One region of the Cytobacillus sp. Bac17 genome, then DNA from elsewhere that is predicted to be linked to it. Evidence: predicted binding sites of a transcription regulator. Region 1 holds the regulator's gene; the other holds the start of a gene.

Region 1 (8,188 bases):
GCAGCTATTTTTCGTGAAAGAACAGCAAGCGATAACTGAAAACTTGAATAAGCAGGCAGAAAAAGCGAGACGCGATCTATCAGATGAAGAAATCCGGAAACTTCTTCGCAAGGAAATTGTGCAGGCAGGCCGGTTTAATCGCTCATCATTGAGGCAAGGCAACATGCACCGCTTTTTCCATTAAAAACGCCGTTTTTAAGCTCGTTGATATTGTCTTGGATTTCTGAGAGAAACATTAACAGAGCAAAAAATAAATCACTCATGTAATTTTTTAAGGGAGGAACTACCAGTGGCAAAGTTTACTAAAGAAGACATTAAGCGTATTGCAGAAGAGGAAAATGTAAAATTCGTCCGTTTACAGTTTACGGATATTCTTGGAACAATCAAGAACGTAGAAATTCCGATCAGCCAGCTTGAAAAAGCGCTTGATAACAAAATGATGTTTGACGGATCTTCAATCGAAGGTTTCGTGCGTATTGAAGAATCAGACATGAATCTATATCCAGACCTTGATACATGGGTGGTATTCCCTTGGACAGCAGAAAAAGGAAAAGTTGCACGTCTGATCTGTGATATTTACAATCCGGATGGAACTCCCTTCCTTGGCGATCCGCGCAGCAACTTAAAACGTATTTTGGCAGAGATGGAAGAGTTAGGATACTCTGATTTCAACTTAGGGCCTGAGCCGGAATTCTTCCTATTCAAGCTTGACCAGGCTGGAGAGCCAACTCTTGAACTGAACGATAATGGCGGATACTTCGATCTTGCGCCAACTGACCTTGGTGAAAACTGCCGCCGCGATATCGTGCTTGAGCTTGAAGAAATGGGCTTTGAAATTGAAGCTTCCCACCATGAGGTTGCACCTGGACAGCACGAAATCGACTTCAAATATGCGGATGCATTAACAGCTTGTGACCAGATCCAGACATTCAAGCTTGTTGTTAAAACAATTGCCCGCAAGCACGGCCTGCACGCGACATTCATGCCAAAACCGCTGTTCGGTGTTAACGGATCAGGTATGCACTGTAATGTTTCATTATTTAAGGATGGCAAAAATGCATTCTTCAACGAAACAAGCGATCTTCAATTAAGTGAAGATGCTCGCCACTTTATCGCAGGTATCATTAACCATGCGACAGCATTTACTGCTGTAACAAACCCAATCGTTAACTCTTATAAGCGCTTGGTTCCTGGTTATGAAGCACCTTGCTATGTTGCATGGTCTGCTCAAAACCGTTCACCGCTTATCCGTATCCCGGCTTCACGCGGTGTAAGCACACGTGTTGAAGTTCGCAGCGTTGACCCTGCTGCTAACCCATATCTTGCTATGGCTGTACTTCTAAAAGCTGGTCTTGACGGAATCAAGAACAAATTGACTCCACCGGCACCTGTAGACCGCAACATCTATGTAATGAACAAGCAGGAACGTGAAGAAGAAGGCATCAAGGATCTTCCGGCTACATTGGCTGCTGCCCTTGATGAGCTTAAGAAGGATGAAGTCATCGTATCCGCACTAGGCGACCATATCTTCGAACACTTCATTGAAGCGAAAGAAATTGAGTGGGATATGTTCCGTACGCAAGTGCATCCATGGGAGCGCGAGCAGTACCTGAGCATGTACTAATAAGTAAACCCCTTGACACCATAGGTGTTGAGGGGTTTTTGTTTTCGGGTAAATTATTTAAAAAATTACCACAAGAACCTTAGTTCATAGTAAGAAAAAAAATACAACAATCAAGCCTATTGATGTAATTCCGTAACCTTTTTTAATTCTATAATCGGTTCCAGGAATCTTAGTTATTAAGTAATAAATTGGAATTACAAGTAATATGGGAAGAAAAACCCTTGCATTAGCTGAGAGGTTTTCAAATCTTGAAATTATCGTACCAATAATCAAAAGAGGAATAAAAGTTAGCAAATAGGCAAGTGACACTCTTATCACACCTTTTTTCTGAATTATACCAAATTTCCAAAATTAAGGGCATCAATTATTAAAGTAACATGGATTCCTAAAATGATGTAAAAAGAAACCAAATTTATACCTTCCTAAAAATAATCGTAAATTTCAGGCAACATTATGAGTAGTTTTATAACAGTGTGGAATGGAAGAAGCTACGAGTAGTAATCAAGAAGCGTGACAACTATGAATGCCAGGAATGTAAACGGAAGGGGCGCTTAAGCATTGAAACAAATGAATACAGTGAGAGTGGTAAGGGTAGGAAGATCCAGTTGCTTGTTCACCATATCAAGGAGCTCGAGCTTCATCCAGACTTAGCGTTTGGTGAAGATAACATGGATACTGTTTGTGTCGATTGCCATAACAAATAACATGGCCCAGACTTCAAAAATATGAAGCTAAACAAATGGCAGCATGATGAAAAGTGGAGTATCGATTTTTTTAATTATGTAAACAAATAGTATTAAATAGTTCTAATGAAAGGTGACTTAAATGAATCTTGAAAGATGGATTATAATGGGGGTATTAATACTAAGTATCATGTGTCTCAAGCTGCTAGTACCGGGAGACAAGGTTAGAGAAGCGTGGGTTATCTTTTTATTTCTGCAGGTCATTACATGGCCAGCCGGTTTAATAGCAGTAGAAATGGGTTGGATTGAATATCCGATTCAATTGTACCCTAAGGCAAATTTATATAATAGGACTAGTTTTTCCTTTGAGTTCTTCCTATTCCCGGTAGTCGCCATTATTTTTAGTTTGTATTTTCCAAGGAACAAAAAAGGGTTTGGCTCACTATTGTATTATGTTTTCTTTGCTGGATTTTTTACCTTCTTAGATGCTGTATTAGAATCTAAAACCAAACTGGTTGAGTACCATGAATGGAAATGGTATTGGACACTAGTAACAGTAATGATTGCTCTATATATAAATGATAAATTTTATCGATGGTTTTCTAAAAGATTAATTTTGGTGGACTTAAAATGACCAGAGAAGTCCTGATTTTAGTATGTTCGTGGATTTTATCATTGTACTTGTTATTAAGATATATCCCAACCGAAAGTAAAAGGTTAGCTTGGATAACCTTTATATTTGTTCAATCAATAGCATGGATACATGAATATATACAATTGGTATTTGGATTAGTTGAGTTTCCGTATAGAGAATTTAATAAAGCGACAAATATGAGCTTTTCATTGCATTATATTGTTTATCCCACAATTGCGGTGTTTTTTATACTTTTTTATCCAAAAGAAAAAGGGACAAGAAGAACATTTTTGTACTACTTACTATTTTCAATGGGGATAACAACTTACTCCTATCTTCTCGAAAAATTTAGTTCATTGTATCACTATATTCACTGGAACTGGTTCTTTGGATTAATTACCAACATGATTCTTCTTTATGTTGTAAAGATATATATATTTTGGTTTAAAAAAGGTCTGGTGTAACGAGTTGAAATATCTAGGTTCCCCCCGAGAAATATTAATAGTAAGGATTCTGTGTTAGACGACTAATTTAACCAAGGCAGGGGGCGTAAATTAAGAATAAGAATTAAGAGCTCAGGCGATAAAGGCGTGGCAACAAATCATTTACTTAAAATAAACGCCAGTACAGTGCCCCATATGAAAATCACTAAATAGAATAACCTTTGCAATAGACCGGCGTGCATAGGGATGAAAATTATTAACATATTGAGTGTGACTATGACTAGTAATGTAACTAAACAGTATTGAGTCCAGCGTTTTCCAATTTCTAAAGATTTTGCGTATAGCCAAAGACCGGGCAAAACAGTTATCATGTCAAGTTGAGCTGCTATTGAATGCCAAAATAGATTTATATCTGCTGGTATAAAGCCAGTCACAATATTCCCTAAAGCTAAGATAAGAATAAATATGGTTGCTAGCCGGTTTAGTCCTGTTTTCAAGGGTTTGTGAAAGATATAAAACACCAATGCTGCACTTATATAAAAAAATCCATTGGGCCTTTGCTTATTCCTTTTTTATCTTAGTTTCACTATACTTAATTGCCCATTGGTTCAGCAGAAGGAGCAGTTTTGAAAAAATAGTTAAAGAGGATTTCTAACGGCAAGGATTAGTATTTATGTTTCGTACGCAAGTACATCCCTTGGAGCAACGAACACTACATGAGCAATTACTTTAAAAATTCGAAAACACTCTGTTTGCATGAGCAGGGGGTTTTTACATAGCTAAAATACAAAAACCCCGTTTCTAAGTGAACGAGGTTTTAACTAATTTGTATTTCCCTGCATCTCTCTATTCTTTATGTCTGATCTTTAGGAAATCGAGACATGTCAGCAGTGCATCTCCTCCAAATCCTGCAATTACCGCAAGGAGCACTACCTTTAAGGCAGAGTCAGGATCTGAAGATACGACCAAAAAAACAGCCGCTAAAGCCCCCATGATTACTTCTTCAAAGACCCCCAGATAGATGAATTTTTTTGTCCTTCTGGGTTTGACCATTTTGCCTTCTTTCCGAATATGTCCAACGACACCGACCAGCCCACCAATCAACAAAGCGAAGGTAATGTTCAAAAACATTTTTTCTTCACACTCCTAAAGTCGAGATTTTGGACAAGCGACCTTAGGTTGATTCTCGGTGTATTACCATTATATAGAAAGTGGCTATAAAATAATATGCATAAAAATACCGAATTTTCTGAATAATAAAATAGTCATACATGACTGCAACTTAGTACCAACAGAAAAGGTATCAGTTACTTTCGTATGATTTCACTAATAGCATCAGGTAATAGGAACTGATAACCTTCTTAAAATTGGAAAAAATAAAAAGCAGGCAGTGGCTGCCTGCTTTTTATCATTCTATTAATGCATATGGCGGTATACACCTATAACTTTGCCAAGGATGGAAACATTTCGAAGGATGATAGGTTCCATTGTAGAGTTTTCCGGCTGAAGCCGGATATAGTCTTTTTCTTTAAAGAATCTTTTGACAGTTGCTTCATCTTCCTCTGTCATGGCAACCACGATATCTCCATTATTAGCAGTGCTCTGCTGTTTGACGATGACATAGTCGCCATCAAGGATTCCGGCTTCAATCATACTTTCCCCCATGATTTCAAGCATGAATACATGCTCATCAGCTGGTGCCATTCTTTCTGGAAGAGGGAAGTATTCTTCAACATTTTCAATGGCTGTTATCGGCTGCCCTGCAGTTACTTTACCGACGATCGGAACATTGACTGCACTGACCTTAGGGATGTGAGAAGACTCGTCCAGATCTAAAATTTCAATGGCGCGCGGTTTAGTAGGATCTCTGCGGATCAGCCCTTTGCTTTCAAGACGGGCGAGATGGCCGTGAACTGTTGAGCTTGAAGCCAGGCCGACTGCTTCCCCGATCTCCCTTACAGAAGGCGGATAGCCTCTCAATTTAACTTCCTCTTTAATAAACTCTAATATATCTTGCTGCCTTTTTGATAATTTCACCATCTTTACGCACCTCGTATGTTTTTGTTGTCTCAATTATAGCATCAATTACCATATGATACAAACATAAGTTCGAATTTTTATTGACACAAAACAAATGTTCGGTCTATAATAAAAACATCAAATGCGAACATACATTCTTTTAGAGGTGGTATATCATGCTGAAAAAATTGTGGAAATCATATTCTTATGCTATTATTCTCTTCGTTTTAAGCCTGACAGCATCGTTTATTATGCTCATTCAGATAGAGACACCTGATACGGAAAAGTTTGTGAAAGTCACTGTTGCAGAAGGTGACTCTTTATGGGAAATTGCTGAGAGTTTTTCGGCTGAACATTCGCTGTCTACAGATCAATTTATTAATTGGGTCGAACAAAATAATGAGATAGCGGCAGGCAGGATTTTTCCGGGCGATGAAATTGTTATTCCAGTAAAAGCACTGGATGACGAGCCTTATAAAGAGCTTGCCAGTTCAGACTTTTATGAATAAGGAGAAGTTATGAAAGCAATTATTTACTGCAGGGTTAGTACAACAAAGGATACTCAGGAAACGTCCCTTTCAAGACAGGAAGAAGAGCTGGTGAATCTGGCGAAAAAGCATGATTTTGAAGTAGTCAAGGTGATACGCGAACAGGCCAGTGGATATGACCTTGAAAGAGACGGTATATTGGAGCTTTTAGACTTAATTAAAGAAAAGGATATCAAGGTTGTCCTCATTCAGGATGAAACCAGGCTGGGGCGGGGTAATGCAAAGATAGCGATACTCCATTGCATCCTAAAGGAAGAAGTTCAGCTGTACAGCATTTCGAATAACGGCCAGCTCGAGCTTTCGGAATCAGATTCGATGGTGCTGAACATTGTTGGGATGGTAGAAGAATATCAGAGAAAGCTTCATAACATCAAAATTAGACGCGGCATGCAGCGGGCTGTTGATAAGGGATACCGCCCCGAGAAGAACTTAAGCAATCAGGGAACAAATGGCGGCAGAGAAAGAATAGAGGTGCCGATAGAGGAAATTGTCCGGCTAAGGAAAAACGAGTTAACATTTGCAGAGATTGCTGCAACACTCAGAGGCTTTGGCTATAATATCTCAAAAGCAACAGTCCACAGAAGGTATAAAGAGTATATGGAATCACTTGTTGAATAGAGCACTTTTCTTGTCAAAAGTGTTCTTTTTTAGTATGATGGCAGTTGAGTTTCAGTATTGTTCCATATCTGAAGCTATTGTATAATAAAAACTTCTATCAGAATATCCAAAGGTAAACTTTTGATATAAAGGAGCTTTAATATATGCTGCCAAAACAAAAACTTGCCCGAATTAATGAACTGGCAAAGAAGGCAAAGGAATCAGGTTTAACAGAAGCAGAAGCAAAAGAACAGACTTCTCTCCGCAAAGAGTATTTGGAGACTTTTCGCTCTGGCATGCTGAACACGCTTAAAGGTGTTACAATCGTTGACCCGAAAGGAAATGACGTAACTCCGAAAAAGCTAAAAGACTTCCAAAATAAAAACCGCCTTCACTAATATTATAATTGCAAGGGATACACAATGCTGTATTCCTTCTTTTAATAGAAAGCGGAGATGACTTCTATTACCGGCTATCTCCGCTTTTTTTACATACGCCGGGTCTTTTTGTGTCAATATAGTAACAAACCGGCTTTTTTGTCCTTTTCCTGACCCTATTGGTTGTGAAAAAAAAGGACACCCGATAATATTAAAAGAGTAAAGAATTACTACTCGAAAGGATGTATTGAATGTTTAATCACACAGATGAACTATCCATCAGTTCCATTCGTACTTTATCAATCGACGCCATTGAAAAGGCGAATTCCGGCCATCCGGGGATGCCGATGGGTGCAGCGCCAATGGCTTATACGCTTTGGACACGCTTCATGAACCATAACCCGAAAAATCCTGAATGGTTCAACCGTGACCGTTTCGTCCTTTCTGCTGGACATGGCTCCATGCTTTTATACAGCCTTCTTCATCTTTCTGGCTATGATGTTTCCATGAATGACATTAAAGAGTTCAGACAGTGGGGAAGCAAGACGCCAGGTCACCCTGAATATGGCCATACTCCAGGTGTTGACGCAACAACAGGCCCATTAGGTCAAGGTATTGCAATGGCTGTTGGTATGGCAATGGCTGAACGCCACCTGGCTGCAACATACAACAAAGACAACTTCAATGTTGTTGACCACTATACATACAGCATCTGCGGTGACGGAGACCTTATGGAAGGCGTTTCGGCTGAAGCTGCTTCCCTTGCTGGCCACTTAAAGCTTGGAAGACTGGTTGTTCTATATGATTCAAATGATATCTCACTTGATGGTGACCTTGATAAGTCTTTCTCTGAAAGTGTTGAACAGCGATTCAAGTCATACGGCTGGCAGTATATCCGCGTAGAAGACGGCAATGATCTTCACGAAATTGCAAAAGCAATTGAGGAAGCGAAGCAGGATGAAAACCGACCAACAATGATTGAGGTTAAAACAGTCATTGGCTACGGTTCTCCAAACAAATCAGGTAAATCTGATGTTCACGGCGCTCCACTGGGTGCTGATGAATTGAAATTAACGAAAGAAGCCTATAAGTGGACTTTCGAAGAGGATTTCCATGTTCCTCAGGAAGTATATGATCACTTCAAGCAGCAGGTTGTAGAAAGCGGCTCTAAGAAGCAGCAGGAATGGGAAGACCTTTTTGCACAGTATAAAGAAGCGCATCCTGAGTTAGGAAAACAGCTGGAGCAGGCAATCAATGGCGAGC
Region 2 (8,188 bases), on a different contig from region 1:
TTAACTTCCGCTTCTGCTGCACATTCATAAACACCAGAGTATTCCACAAGTCCGATCTCGCAATTTTTGCCGATTTTTACATTTTTCCCTCTTACGACAAGAGCTGCTGTGCCTTCGAGTTCGATGTCATCGCCTTCTATTAAATCCGCCTCCAGTTTCAAGGGAAAGATGGATTTGATTAATTTTAATAGGGTTTCTCTATGCTGTGTCACTTTAATTTTTCTGCCGCCGATTTCTTTCGCTTTACTGTCTCCAAAAAGCTTAATATCGATCGTTTCTGCGTTCAGTAAACCATCTACTGAAAATGTCCCTTCAGCACGGAAGACCTCCGCTTCACAGTCCCCTTCAATAGTTACTTTCCCATTCACAACGATTACTTCGCATTTTACAGAGCCTCCGATAGTGGATCTTCCGGCGACTTCAAGGTTTTGACAGCTGACAGCTTCAGAAATGTCGGCAGAGCCATTGATAACAAAGGATTCAGCTTTAACAGCTCCATGGATCTTTGCAGCACCACTGATCTTTCCCTTTTCAGTTTTTACGTTTCCATGGATAGTGGCCGTACCGTTACAATGGAATCTCTTGCACTCAATATCACTGTTTACCGTTCCCTTGCCATTTAATCCAACCTTTTCAAATGAACCTCCATTAGACGATCCCACTCCATTAATTATTAAGTTCCCTAGTGTTTTCATATTCACAGCAAAATTCCCCCTATACCAATTTGGATTTTAATTCCTCTGCACAATGTTCTAACGATAAAGTGGCGGCCACTTTTGTTCCTTTTTCAAGCAGGACTTGTTCCCCGTTTACCGAAATCAGGCAGCTGGACATTCCAAGTTTGCGAATAAAGCAGATAACAGCTTTTGGCTGCTGCAGGATACTTTGATGATCACTCAATAACTGAAGAAGCATTTTCCCTTCCTCGATATGGATATCTCCGGATTCAAGCAGGATGGAAAGGATATAAAGCTTCAAAATCTCATGGTAATTGAATTCGTTAAGCTCTTCCTGTGTCTCGAGAAAGATATTCATAACCGGTTCAGAAGCTATCCCTTTAGCAATCAGGCTTTCCTTTGTCAGCTTCAGATTTGAAGCATTCAATGAAAACAAATCTGCCAGCTCATCCAGTGAAAGGCTATCCTTCATCTTTTGTATTTTATCGACCCGCTCCAGAATTTTCTCCTTTGGGAAAAATGTCTCCTGCCCTGTAAAAGTTGATTTTCTGACAAACCAATCCTCCGGTATCAGGCTTTTCCTTTTCCACCGATAAAGCTGCCCATAAGAAATTCCAGTTAAATCAAGGACTTCTTTTTTTGAAATTAATTCATCGCTCAATTCCAGGTCTCCTTTCCGATGGTATGATTGTAACATAACACTGTTACGTTAAGAATATTGTATTATTCATTTTTTCCCGAGGTTTTTCGACAAAATCCCGATTTTACACCATGAAATCAATCCAGGATGAACTCCCCTTTATAAAACAGTGTTCTATTTAAACAAAAAGACCTGGCTCTCTATAGAACCAGGCTTCTCTTCATTCGTATATTTTTAAAAGGTTATACTGCTTTCCAATATACTGATAATTTTGCCTGCGGTACATTTCCTTTGGAGTATCTTCACCATCTGCAACAAGGATGATGGTTTTATCCTTAAACTGATCCATTACCGATTTCTGCAGGCGCCTGCCGATGCCCTTTTTCTGAAAATCCTCATGGACCATCAATCCATCAATTTCAGCTGTGTATTCCTTGATAATTACATCTACTGATCCGGCAGCTTTCCCTTTATAATATGCAATGAACTGCTTAATCCTTTCATCGTTAAAATTCCTTAAATGCTGATCTTTCTTTTTCTCGGCATAATTAATCCCGTAAACCGAATCCTGCTCATGCTGAAATTCCAGATAATCATTCCATGTTTCATCCGTAACATTTTCGACTGTAATTTCTTCCTTTTCCTGAACTTCAGGAAAATCAGCTGGATGAATCGCAAATAGCTCTAAATAACCAACCGTAAAATCATCATCCTTCTCAAAGCTGGCCAGAAGTTCTCCGGTAAGCTCCTCGTCATCAGGAAAATAAAATCTTACATGCTTTTGGCCATATTTTTGATGAAAAGTTCTTAAATATTGATGTGCCTCCTCAAACTCTTGAACAGAAGGCATTCTTTTAAAAGCAATAAAGTTGCTGTCATACTGAAGGAGCATGTCAGGGTTATGGTTGTGAATAAAAAGTTCATTTTCCAGTACTGTGTGTCCCGGTTTATGGATATTATTAAAAGTGATTTTTTCCATCGGCTTCTCCTAATATAGCAAACACTTTAGTTTTGCAAAAATTTATATTCTTTATCTGTAATAAGCACATCATGGCAGCGTATTAATTATTCTTTAATTCAAAGGGTACTGCTGTTATCATAAGCACATAGAAAATTCCGGCCATGTTGAGAAATAACCTTGGAAACCTTCTTTTCATACTCTTCCACTTATCAAATTGGAGGAAACTACGGTCATTTTCCGCTTTTGGCACCTGCAGATATATAAGAGACTGCATTTTGAAGATAGCAGTCTCTTTCATCGAATGGATAAAGGATACGGCCGCCGTCTGACCTTTTAAGATCATCTATTATAGCAATTAACCATATTCATTAAAATTACCTCTAATAAATCAGAGATGTTTGAATTATTCTCCGCCGTCATATCATGTATTTTGGGAAATCCTTTTTCTAATCTTTATCAAATATTTCATCAAGTTTGTCTGCATAAAAAGTAATTGCTTTTTTATATTGCAAAACTTCCGGGTCATCAGAAGTTTCGGCCACACACTTTAGGAGCATCTCCATTGCCTCGCTGTGCTGGCCTAAATTATGGAGCGTCATGGAATAAAACACCTGGATTGCACGATTAGCCGGAAACTGGGAGATTCCTTTCTCGAACACCATCTTTGATTTTTCATATTCCCCAAGAGTCCGGTATGTGCTCCCAAGACCCAAAATGGCACCTGGCAGATCAGATTCAGGCAGCCCAAGTTCGATCGCTTTTTCATAATGAGAAACAGCTTTCGATTCCTCCCCTAGAACGTCAAAACTCCAGGCACAATGATAATGAATCACTGGGTTTAAGGGATACTCTTCAGCCAATTTCACAAGCAGAAGGCTGGAATCTTTGTATTTACCGAGATTGCGAAGTACAATCGCTTTTTCTAAGTCCGTGCTCATATGTACCTCCGATCACCGCTTTCTTTCTATTATATCTAAAAATTGCAAATAATGGGTATGGTAAAGCTTTAACTTTTCTGCAAAAATTGAATTATGTCTCGCTGCACTATTCTTTCACTTCAACCGAAGCTATTTCATCAAACATGACCTTCTCAAGAAACCCATCTTCCAATTCCAGATAAATTTTTCTGCCGATGCCGTCCAGCCTGTTTACCCTCCCTGTATATTCGTGGAATAATCCCTCCCGCCAGACTTTTACTATTAGAAAGAAGGCATATTCCATTGCATAGTGAATTTTGTTTTCATAGTCCTCCAATTCATATTCATCTATAAGCGGCTTGTCTTGTGCCATTTGTTCAGTTTCCAATTTTCTTAGCATCGCCCGGTGTTCCGGCATGAAGTGGGCTGGCTGCCATTTTATTTTCCCTCTGTCTTTTAGCGGCATAGTAAATCCCTCCATCCTCTATTATAGAACATTTGTTCTGTTTTTAAACCTGTAAAGCACAAAATCTCAAGCTGGTTCATTTGGATAATAAAAGTACGAGTGGTAAAATAATCTTTAACTCTCTGAAAAGATTGGTGAAACAATGAAGCAGTTTCCTATAAAACACCGGTGGCTCGGACGTTTGCTGGCATCCGATCCCGGGCTTATCCGATTTCAAAAAGCAGGACGGGCCACTTTAAGTTTAATGGCTTCAGTCTTTACGACTTTGTTCATCATGCAATTGGCTGGTGCTGATGCTGATGCCGCTCTCACTCCGGCGATAGTGTCCGGAATGGCAGGCATGCTTGGCATCATGATTGTCATGGATGACTCCAAAAAAGGTAAAATGCTCACAACTGGCCTGCTTGGACTTTCAGCCATGGCAGGGGTATCGATCGGTTCCCTATTGGCGGAAAGCACGGTCTTTATCGATATTGCAATGGTTCTGTTAATCTTCTTAAGCTTTTATTTGACCCGCTTTGGAGTGCGGTATTTTTCTCTATGCATGATTGCATTCATGACACTTTATTTCGCGTCTATTTTAAAACTATCAGGCAGTCAGCTTCCATCCTTCTACTTCGGCATTTGGATTGGGATCGCGTATGCTTTCCTGTTCAATTTCATCCTTTTTCAGGACACCGCGAAAAACCTGAAAAGAAGCATTCGCTCCTTTCATTTCCAAAGTAATTTTACGTTCAATCTCTTAATTGAGGGGATGCAAGCCAAGGAAATGACTCCTCAGCAGCGGGAGGAATTGGGAAGAAACGTGCTGAAGCTCAGGGATTATGCTGTCATGGTTTCGGAGTATATAAATGATGAAGATGTTCAAAAATTATGGCCTGGGCTGACCTCTACTCAGCTAAGGTTATATATTTTTGATGCAGGTATGCTGATTGAAACACTGACAGACTCAATTAGAAGCTTAAAAAAAGCAAATGCCCTTGAAATTGATGAGCTGAGAAAACTCCTGGTTTGGGTAACCCGTTCTCTTCGCGATGCTGAAGTTCTTGCCCAACAATATGAAGAACAAAATCTGCGTGAAGCAGAGCTTGCTGTACAGGCCCTCCGCCTGCTTATTATTGATTTGTTCAGCCGGGAAGACAAACCTGCAGGATGGCTGTTTCTGATCAGGCGGATCGAGTCCATTGCGAACCATGTCATCGAGGGCGGCATAACCATACAGCAGGCACTTCATAAAATGAAAGACAATGAGATTAAATTATCTGAAGAGGCAGCTGAAGGCGAAAGTGAAGATGAACCATCTGAAGAAGATAAGGGCATCAAACCTTCCACCAAAAAAGCTTTTCAGGCATTGACTGCTGCAATCATTTCCATCATTGCCGGCCAGATTCTTTCGCCTGACCAGCCTTATTGGGTTCTTTTAACAGCTTTTATTGTTTTGCTCGGTACCGAATCGATCGGGCGCATTTATACGAAAGGTTTTCAGCGGTCGGTTGGAACAATTATTGGAGCAGTAATTGGATTTACACTTGCAAGAGTGGTCAGCGGCCATTCCGTCCTTGAAATAACGCTGATTTTTGCAGCGGTTTTTTTCGCCTTTTATTTGTTTGAGGTCTCCTATACGTTAATGAGCATGTTTATAACGATGCTGGTTGCTTTTATGTATGACCTTTTACTTGGAGGAATTACATTTTCCCTTATCAGTGCAAGGGTAATCGATACAATTGCCGGTGCCGGCATTGCATTCGGAGTTTCCTTATTTATTTTCCCAAAGAAAACGAAGGAAAAAGTGGCGGATACCTTAAATGACTACTTACAAGAACTGAAACCGTATGTCACTGAGTATGTGAGAAGCTTCCGGGAAGATGTGAACGTTAAGGAGCTTTCAGGCAAAGGCTTCTTATTGGATCAAAAACTTAAAACCATAAACGTTGAAGCACAATCTCTGATAAAAAAACCCGGATCCCCGCGCCATGCTGACGTTAACAGATGGATTACACTATTTTCAGCCATCAACTATTATGCAAGACACCTTGTGGCTTCCTCCTACCGAAAAGGATTCGACTATCCCGATGAGCTGGTCGATGTTTTCATAAGGATTGAAGAAAAGCTTGAATTAAATATTGAGACATTAATGGATTTGATTAAAGATAGCGGAGACGGCATGCTTGTGTATAGTCTTGAAAATGAAAGGGAACAAATTGAACGATTGGCACCAGCAAGGCAGCAATCCCAGCGTGATTTGATTCATCACCTTTATTTCGTCTGGAGAATCAATAAAGCGATTATGGAATTGGCAGAAGATCTTGGTGCAGGGAAGGAGCAATAATCCTCCTTCTCTTTTATATGAATTGGGAGATGCTATTTCAGGATCAATACTAGATTAATTTGCACATTCACATTCTCAATGTACATCAAAAAAAAGAGTATGAAAAAAGGAATCGGATTGCTCCGATTCCTTTTATTTCTTTACTTCTTCTTTCAATTTTATCAATAATTCATCCGAATTCTCCGCTGCAATCAGCTTCCCGTCCACCAGGGCATAAGGTGATTGCCTGCATTCTTTGCATCTGCTCTGGCATTCGTATTCTTTATAGTTAATATTCTTCTGGCTCAGAAATTGATTAAATGCAGCCAAACTCTCTTCTTTTAAAAATTCATCCAGATTCCGCTGACAAAATTCAATCGAAGCCGTTTTTTGCTTTGAGAATAGTTTGTTGATGAGTTTCACCTGATCAAACTTCCTTCTGATTATTCTTTAAAAACTCTAATGGCAATATATATTGCTTTCCCTAATCCATTTGGTAGCAGCCCATTTTTCTCCCTTTCTTACAGGCACACTGCTATGGACTGACAATCGGTCCAGCTGACCCTGAGCATTGCCATAATGGAAGTAAATGGCCGCTCCCTTTTTGGGAACAAATGAAAGTCCAGCTTTAGAAAAGACCGTTTCACCGCCATCCTCCACATCATTCAAATAGATGAGGAACGTTCCAACCCTCTGTCCGCCTTTGCTGGCATCCGCCATGTGGGGGGGAAAGAAATCAAAGTGAGGCTTATATTCTTCACCCAATCCATAGTTTAAGATCTGAAGGCCTTCACCATTTTCTGCAGGATAACCGGTCAATTCAGCAATCCTCGTTTCGATTCTTTCGACCAGTTCATTTTCTTTAAGCCGGAAAGCCATGCTCTTGCTTGTCCTTCCTGAACCCGCCCGTTCTTCTCCAGAACCCCTATCCACCACCAGGGATGGCTGCAGCCGGCTCCTTGAAAGACTGATAAGCTCATCACATTCTTCTGAGCTGAGCACCTGATCCAAATGGAGCACAAATGGCTTTTCATTTCTGGAAAGCACTATTACGTCCTTATCACTCGTATGAAGGATATTCCCCTTCCTGCCTATTTCGGGGACTTCATAAGTATATCGAATCTGCTGCCCTTCTGTCGTCTTAATTGCTTCATTTCCAACAATTTTAAATAAAGTCTCATATGCAAACCGGTTATCGAAACCCTTCTTAATCAAAGCGTTCGCAAGCGCAATCGGACTCACATCACTTTTTAGCGCACCCACAATCCAATCCTTTAGTTCATCTGATATCTGCATAATCTTCGTCATCATCTTCCCCCTGTATGACTCAATGAAAACATCCGTTAGCCAGATATAGAAATATATGTATTTTATTATACTATTATTAATGAATGAACTGAATCGATTTACCTGGTAACTCAGATAGTTCAAATTTGCATATAAACTGATTCTCTTTAGAGTGCCGTTTTAAATTCTTATAGATTCATGGCAACAGTTTTCTCGGCGCTGCTCCCATTTTCGGCTTCATGACTGCCTCATGGCGACCGTTTTCTTACCGCTGCTCTCTTTTTCGGCTTCATGACTGCCTCATGGCGATCGTTTTCTTCTCGCTCCACGACTTTTCGGCTTCATGAAGCTTTCATGGCGACTGTTTTCTTCTCGCTTCACGACTTTTCGGCTTCATGGAGCCTTCATGGCGACTGTTTCTCAGCGCTGTTCTCATTTTGGGCTTCAGGACCTTCACAAAAAAAACAGGATAGAGCATCCCACTCCATCCTGCACCGCTAATTACCCTCCATATTTCTTCTCATTTTCATTAAAACATCGTCAACAATTCTCAGCTCTTCCTTCGTAATACCCGATGTGACGATCGAGTGAAACTCCTCTGTGATGGGATATACATGTTCACTGAGATTTTTGCCGTTTTCGGTTAGATAAACATTCAGAGATCTGCTGTCCTCTTTATTCATGCTTTTTTTGATAAAGCCTTTCTTTTCAAGACTGCTCAGCATTCTGGCAATGTTAGATTTATCTTTATCCAGCCGCCTGGCGATTTCATTTTGGCTTAATCCGTCTTCTTCCCAGAGAAGCATTAGAATCAGGTTCTGCTCCGGGGCAATATTTAAGTGGGCTAATTTAGTCTTAATATAGCTTGTTAAGGTCAGGTCTATTTGATGGATCTTAATGCTTATATAGTCATTAAATCTGGTTTTCATTTA

Evidence for each region. Region 1 encodes LexA, which represses DNA repair genes until DNA is damaged. Its sites were predicted from a motif close to CGAACATATGTTCG; they were not measured.
Region 2: the regulator LexA is predicted to act here: its motif matches at 3,687-3,700, upstream of NR125_RS19285 (YolD-like family protein).

What each region holds. Positions count from the first base shown of each region.
Region 1 is NZ_JALJRC010000001.1:387,197-395,384, reverse strand. It holds gene NR125_RS01990 (MerR family transcriptional regulator) at 1-184, shown strand, start outside; gene glnA (type I glutamate--ammonia ligase) at 290-1,624, shown strand; gene NR125_RS01980 (HNH endonuclease) at 2,098-2,328, shown strand; gene NR125_RS01975 (CBO0543 family protein) at 2,450-2,941, shown strand; gene NR125_RS29575 (CBO0543 family protein) at 2,938-3,405, shown strand; gene NR125_RS29870 (hypothetical protein) at 3,543-3,905, opposite strand; gene NR125_RS01970 (DUF4257 domain-containing protein) at 4,231-4,515, opposite strand; gene lexA (transcriptional repressor LexA) at 4,801-5,424, opposite strand; gene yneA (cell division suppressor protein YneA) at 5,580-5,912, shown strand; gene NR125_RS01955 (YneB family resolvase-like protein) at 5,922-6,569, shown strand; gene NR125_RS01950 (DUF896 domain-containing protein) at 6,713-6,946, shown strand; gene tkt (transketolase) at 7,177-8,188, shown strand, end outside.
Region 2 is NZ_JALJRC010000018.1:84,277-92,464, forward strand. It holds gene NR125_RS19260 (polymer-forming cytoskeletal protein) at 1-695, opposite strand, end outside; gene NR125_RS19265 (YhbD family protein) at 715-1,338, opposite strand; gene NR125_RS19270 (GNAT family N-acetyltransferase) at 1,538-2,296, opposite strand; gene NR125_RS19275 (hypothetical protein) at 2,379-2,621, opposite strand; gene NR125_RS19280 (tetratricopeptide repeat protein) at 2,725-3,216, opposite strand; gene NR125_RS19285 (YolD-like family protein) at 3,323-3,661, opposite strand; gene NR125_RS19290 (FUSC family protein) at 3,804-5,990, shown strand; gene NR125_RS19295 (DUF1450 domain-containing protein) at 6,123-6,392, opposite strand; gene NR125_RS19300 (2-oxoglutarate-dependent dioxygenase) at 6,429-7,277, opposite strand; gene NR125_RS19305 (MarR family winged helix-turn-helix transcriptional regulator) at 7,754-8,185, opposite strand.